2 linked regions of the Luteipulveratus mongoliensis genome follow. The protein of the gene in region 2 interacts with the protein of the main gene of each other region in a pairwise test. Links are inferred from orthologs where the notes say so. Each region holds a gene or a part of one and is shown on either strand. Other genes may lie near its edges. The genes, in order: rpe and eno.

Evidence for each region.
Region 1: the proteins of eno (region 2) and rpe interact in binary tests that used the Escherichia coli proteins (3 or more experiments, as listed by UniProt). The link is inferred for Luteipulveratus mongoliensis from one-to-one orthologs.

Annotation. Positions count from the first base shown.
Region 1 is NZ_CP011112.1:2,936,218-2,939,339, forward strand. Bases 108-2,914 are described here. They hold rpe (ribulose-phosphate 3-epimerase), read left to right. Parts: upstream 108-1,086; coding sequence 1,087-1,743; downstream 1,744-2,914. Other genes in these bases: VV02_RS14000 (RsmB/NOP family class I SAM-dependent RNA methyltransferase), read left to right, coding at 108-1,067; ribD (bifunctional diaminohydroxyphosphoribosylaminopyrimidine deaminase/5-amino-6-(5-phosphoribosylamino)uracil reductase RibD), read left to right, coding at 2,102-2,914. Also shown: more of VV02_RS14000, read left to right, coding at 1-107; more of ribD, read left to right, coding at 2,915-3,122. UniProt on the Escherichia coli protein: Catalyzes the reversible epimerization of D-ribulose 5-phosphate to D-xylulose 5-phosphate.
Region 2 is NZ_CP011112.1:1,843,768-1,847,001, reverse strand. Bases 49-2,967 are described here. They hold eno (phosphopyruvate hydratase), read right to left. Parts: upstream 2,189-2,967; coding sequence 908-2,188; downstream 49-907. Other genes in these bases: VV02_RS08800 (hypothetical protein), read left to right, coding at 2,365-2,958; VV02_RS08810 (FtsB family cell division protein), read right to left, coding at 336-722; VV02_RS08815 (DUF501 domain-containing protein), read right to left, coding at 49-339. Also shown: more of VV02_RS08815, read right to left, coding at 1-48; VV02_RS08795 (DUF2461 domain-containing protein), read left to right, coding at 3,114-3,234. UniProt on the Escherichia coli protein: Catalyzes the reversible conversion of 2-phosphoglycerate (2-PG) into phosphoenolpyruvate (PEP). It is essential for the degradation of carbohydrates via glycolysis.

The sequences.
Region 1 (3,122 bases), 1.1 Mb from region 2 along the record:
GTGCCGCGGGGTTCGTGAATGCGGTGCTGCGGCGTATCAGTGAGCGCACTCGCGAGGAGTGGGTCACCGAGGTGACCGCAGGCCGGGATCGGGTCGATGCCCTTTCGGTGGAGTACTCCCATCCGGGCTGGGTGGTGCGTGCCCTGCGCGCGGCGCTGGTCGCGCACGGCGCATCCACCGACGAGACGGTTGACGGTGACCTCGAGCGCCTGCTTGCCGCGGACAACGACCCGGCACGCGTGTCGCTCGTGGCTCGTCCTGGTCTTGCGACCGTTGAAGAGCTCGTCGAGGCGGGCGCAGAGGCGTCCTCGTTGTCGCCGTTGGCCGCGATCATGGAGTCGGGCGACCCGGCCGCGATCGCCGCCGTCCGCCAGACGCGTGCGGCCGTGCAGGACGAGGGCTCCCAGCTGCTCGCCCTGGCGCTCGCCGCGGCAACCGTGCAGAACCCCAACCCGGACGGTGAGCAGTGGCTCGACCTGTGCGCCGGGCCCGGAGGCAAGGCAGCTCTCCTCGCGACGCTCGCCGCGCAGCGCGGTGCCGTGCTGTTCGCCAACGAGGTCAGCGAGCACCGCACCGAGCTGGTGCGCAAGACGCTGCGTGCGGCTCTCGATGCGGACGTCGAGGTGATGGTCGGGACCGGCGATGGTCGCGACCTCGGCGCGGAGGAGCCCGACACGTACGACCGTGTGCTGGTGGACGCGCCGTGCACCGGCCTCGGAGCGCTGCGCCGACGCCCCGAGTCACGCTGGCGCCGACAGGCGTCCGACGTCCCTCAGCTGTCGGCCCTCCAGCGCGAGCTGCTCGTCTCGGGCATCGAGGCGACGCGCCCGGGAGGCGTGATCGGCTACGCGACGTGCAGCCCTCATGTGGCCGAGACGCAACTGGTTGTGGACGACATCGTGGGCGACCGCACCGATGTCGTGCTCGAGGACGCGCGGCCCCTGTTCATCGACGCAGAGGGCGCGCCGATCGACAGGTTGGGCGACGGCCCGACCGTCCAGCTGTGGCCGCACATCCACGGCACCGACGCCATGTACTTCGCGCTGCTTCGCAAGCAGCCCCGCTGACACCCCAAGGGACCCTCCGTTGCAGATCTCGCCGAGCATCCTGTCCGCTGACTTCGCCAACCTCGAGCGCGAGCTCGACCGCATCTCCAATGCGGACTGGGCCCATGTCGACGTCATGGACGGCCACTTCGTGCCCAACCTGACGCTGGGCCTGCCGGTGGTCGAAGCGTTGCAGAAGGTCAGCCCGATCCCACTCGACTGTCACCTGATGATCGATGACCCTGACCGGTGGGCACCGTCGTACGCCGAGGCCGGTGCCAAGTCCGTGACCTTTCACATCGAGGCGGCGAAAAACCCTGTGGCGCTTGCGCGTTCGCTGCGGGCGGCCGGCGCCCGAGCGGCCATGGCGCTGAAGCCCAAGACGGAGTTCGCGCCTTACGAGGACCTGCTGCCCGAGCTCGACATGGTGCTCGTGATGACGGTCGAGCCAGGTTTTGGCGGGCAGTCCTTCATGGCAGATCAGATGCCCAAGGTGCGGCAGGTCCGCGACGCCGTGCAGCGTCACGGCGGTGAGATCTGGGTGCAGGTCGATGGGGGAGTCTCGGCCAAGACCATCGAGCAGTGTGCTGAGGCGGGCGCCGATGTGTTCGTCGCGGGTTCGGCGGTCTACGGCGCCGACGACGCGGCGAACGCCATCGGGGAGCTGCGCGAGCTCGCCTCCCAGCACACCCACTGAATCCACCCGACGATCGGCCTGCCATCTCGTCCACGGGGATACACGAAGTGCCGTGATGATCGTCGTGGTGCATACTTATGGGTAGCAGTACGTGCTCCGGGGTCGGTGTAATTCCGAGCCGGCGGTGATAGTCCGCGACCCGGCCACCTTCGGGTGGTCGGTTGACCTGGTGGAACTCCAGGACCGACGGTGAAAGTCCGGATGGGAGGCGCACGTGGCGGTTGCTCTTTGGCGACCGCTTGCCGGTGATGTCCGGTCCCGCTTCGGCGAGGGCCGCTCACTGGGTCGAGCCTTGTCGACCCTTTGACGTCACCAGTCCACCCCGGAGCTCGCCGTCGCGAGCGAGAGGGAGTGGGCCATGACCGTAGGCCTGACGCAGCAGGATGCTGCGCTGCTCTCGCGTGCCGTGGAGCTCGCCGCTCAGGGTCGCCTCGCCGATCCGAACCCCCGAGTCGGTGCCGTGATCCTCAGCGCGCAGGGCGAGGTGGTCGGCGAGGGCTGGCACCACGGAGCCGGTACGCCGCATGCCGAGGTCGTCGCGCTACAAGCCGCCGGCGATCGTGCATCCGGTGGGACGGCGTACGTCAGCCTTGAGCCCTGCTCCCACGAGGGCCGTACGCCGCCGTGCACCCGGGCGCTCCTGGCAGCCGGTGTACGTCGGGTGGTCTTTGCCCAGGCCGACCCGAGCCCTGTGGCCGGCGGGGGAGCCGAACTCCTGCGCTCACAGGGGATTGATGTCACCGGACCGGTGAGCGGGACCGGTGCCGAGGATCTGAACCGGCCGTGGGCGTTCAGCGCTGTCCACGGTCGCCCTTTCGTGACGTGGAAGGTCGGCTCAACCCTTGACGGTCGCGTCGCCGCACTCGACGGCACCAGTCGCTGGATCACCAGCGCGGGGGCGCGCGCGGACGTGCACCGCCGTCGTGCCACGGCCGGGGCGATCCTGGTCGGCACCGGCACCGTGCTGACGGACGACCCCTCTCTGACCGTGCGCGACGCCGAGGACCGCCCAGTCGGAGTGCAGCCGCTCCGAGTCGTCATGGGCGAGCGTGACGTCCCCGCGGACGCGCGCGTCAACGGGCCGGGCGAGGTCTGGCACGCGCGCACTCACTCGGCCGAGGTCGTACTGAAGACGTTGCAGGACAAGGGGATTCGTCACCTGTGGCTCGAAGGCGGCCCGACCGTCGCGGCTGCCTTCCTGCGCGCTGGCCTGGTCGATGAGGCGCTTGTCTACGTCGCTCCCACCCTGCTCGGCGACGGCCCGTCGCTGGTCGCCTCACTCGGCGTGCCGACCCTGTCGGCCGCCCACCATCTCGAGCTGCTCGATATCGAGCAGCTCGGCCAAGACGTCCGGCTGCGCCTGCGGCCGAGACCTGTCG
Region 2 (3,234 bases):
CTCGGGCACGGGCTCACCGAGCTCCCCGCGTCGCCTCAGATAGTCCTCGTGCGCGGCCCGATAAGCTTCTGCCAGAACGGGATCCGCCTGCAGTCGCTCGGACATCTCCTTCATCATGCCGGAGGCTTCGAGTGTGCTGATGGCGCCCGTGAGCCGAGGGCAGGTCGCGTAGAAGGAGGTCGGGAACGGCGTGCCGTCGGGCAGCCGCGGCAGGGTGCGTACGACGGTGGGGCAGCCGCACGCGCAGCGGTGGGCGATGGCGACGATGCCGCGTGGGGGTCGGCCGAGCTGGTGCTCGATCCAGTCGAGGTCGGTGCGCGCGATGGTTGGGTCGTTCACTTGGTCTGAGCTGTCCCGCCTGAACGCTTGACCGACTCCCACACCTGGCCGTACCAGGGGCGGTCGTCGTGCGCCTTGTCATGAGGTACGCCGGTGGTCTGCGCGGGCGCCTCGTGCGCGGTGCCCTTGTCGTCGATCAGGATGTACGCGCGCTCACCGGGCTTGGCGAAGCCGAGCCGCTGGCGAGCCTGCTGCTGGACGTAGGTCGGGTTGGCCCAACGGTCACGGTCGCGCTGGAGGCCGGTCACGGACTGCTGCTGCGCGGTGACCTTGTCGTTGAGCGCGTTGATCTGCGAACGCTGGTGCAGGTAGTTGCGCAGCGTCGGAATGATCAGCACCGCCAGGAACACGAACATCAAACCGAGCGTCACCATGCGGCGCATGGACCGAGGCCGACGCCGACCAGCGGGCTTGGGCGGGACCGCCGACGCGGACCGCACCGATGGTCGTGACGTCCCCCGGGCCGGCGCCGACGTCGTACGACCGCGGCCGGTTCGCACTGCGGGGCGGGACCCCGCAGCGGGACGTGGCTTGGTCGCCTTCGCCGGACGCCGGTCGCGTGCCATGGTCAGGCCTTGAACCTCGGGAAGGCGCCGGAGCCGGCATAGACCGCGGCGTCATCCAGCTCCTCCTCGATGCGCAGGAGCTGGTTGTACTTGGCGACACGGTCCGAACGAGCCGGTGCGCCGGTCTTGATCTGACCGCAGTTGGTGGCCACTGCCAGGTCGGCGATCGTGGTGTCCTCGGTCTCGCCGGAGCGGTGGGACATCATGCTGGTGTAGCCGTTGCGGGCGGCCAGCGAGACCGCGTCGAGCGTCTCGGACAGCGTGCCGATCTGGTTGACCTTGACCAGCAGCGAGTTGGCCGTGTCGTTGTCGATGCCGCGCTGCAGTCGCGTCGGGTTGGTGACGAACAGGTCGTCGCCGACGATCTGCACCTTGTCACCGAGCTCGGCCGTCAGGGCCTTCCAGCCGTCCCAGTCCTCCTCGTCCAGCGGGTCCTCGATGGACACCAGCGGGTAGGACGCGACGAGGTCGGCGTAGTAGGCAATGAGCTCCTTGGAGGAGATGTCCTTGCCCTCGAAGGTGTATTTGCCCTTGTCGTGGAACTCGCTGGCCGCGACGTCGAGCGCGAGCGCGACATCCTTGCCGGGCGTGAAGCCGGCCTTCGTGATGGCCTCGAGGATCAGGTCGAGCGCCGCGCGGTTGGACTCGAGGTTGGGCGCGAAACCACCCTCGTCGCCAAGGCCGGTCGACAGGCCCTTCTCCTTGAGCACGCCCTTGAGCGCGTGGTAGACCTCAGCGCCCCAGCGCAGCGCCTCACGGAAGCTCTCCGCGCCGATCGGCGCGATCATGAACTCCTGGATGTCGACGTTGGAGTCGGCGTGCGCCCCACCATTGAGGATGTTGAGCATCGGCACCGGGAGCACATGCGCGTTGGGTCCGCCGACGTAGCGGAACAGCGGCAGGTCAGCGGAGTCCGCGGCTGCCTTGGCGACGGCGAGCGAGACGCCGAGGATGGCGTTCGCACCGAGCGTGCCCTTGTTGTCCGTGCCGTCGATGTTGTTCATCTCGGCGTCGATGAGGCGCTGCTCGCTGGCCTCGTAGCCGAGCAGGTGAGGGGCGATCTGCTCCATGACGGCGTCGACGGCGTCCTCGACGCCCTTGCCGCCGTAGCGCTTCTTGTCGCCGTCCCGGCGCTCGACCGCCTCGAACTGACCGGTGGACGCGCCGCTCGGCACTGCCGCACGACCGACCGTGCCGTCGTCGAGGGCCACCTCCACCTCAACGGTGGGGTTGCCGCGAGAGTCCAGGATCTCGCGAGCGCCGATTGCTTCGATGGTGGCCACAGATGTTCTCCTGCGTGCGTGAAAAGGGCGGTCACGGACGCCTGGGGCGTCCTCGCCGAGCGTAGCCCTTGGGCGCCACGGGTCTGCGGACCGACCCGCTACTGGACAGTCACCTACGCTCGGGAGGAGTGAGGCGACCCCATGCCAGCACGGACACCGGGTGGAAAACTTTGTCCATGACACAACGGATGCTGGAGGCGTTCCCAGGGGCGCTGGAGACATCCGTTCGCATGGCAGCGGTCGGTCTTGGCCCAGAGGACCATCCGACCTCGAGCAGCCTGATCCACGAGAGCTACCAGCACAGCTGGGGCTCACTTCTGCTGGGCGGCGAGACCCTCGCGATTCCCTATCGGCACTACCAAGCACCCGGCGCATGCCTAGAGGACCTTCAGGCAGAACACGTCCGCCAGGCATGGCTGACGAGATCGCACGACGGCCGCGTCCGCGAGCACGCTCTGACGACGCTCTTAGCCACGCCTGCTCCGTGGCACGTCCCGTTCGTCGTCCAGCTGTGTGGCGAGTACGTCGTCGAGATCGGCGCGCTGGTACAGGAATTCGCCACCTGCCTTGCTCGGCAGCCCGACCAGATCATCGCGTCCTACAGGGATTTCTGGATCTGGAATCCTCGGTACATCGAGCTCACTCATGCACGCGCCGCCAGCTACTGGGCTGCCTACTACCGAAGGAAGTCGTCCTTCACGCTCTATCCGCCCAACGCCGCCCTGCGTCAGATCGAGGCGGTCATCGGTGGTCGACGGGGTCGTCCGTGATGGGGCTAGATGAGCGAGCCGTTCTGAGTCCTGATGACGACTCAGTGGACCGCGCCGGACGCGCACTCCACTCGCAGGGCTGGTGCAAGGTGTTCCCCCTCGACGAAATGCACAGTCGATCGCGACCCGAAGGACGGCAGCCATAGGCTTCAAGCGTGACTTTTGCTGGATTCCCCGAGGCTGCCTTCGACTTCTACGAAGACCTCGAGATGGACAACTCCAAGACCTTCTGGGACGCGCACAAGACGGTCTACGAGAAGTCGGTCAAGACGCCGA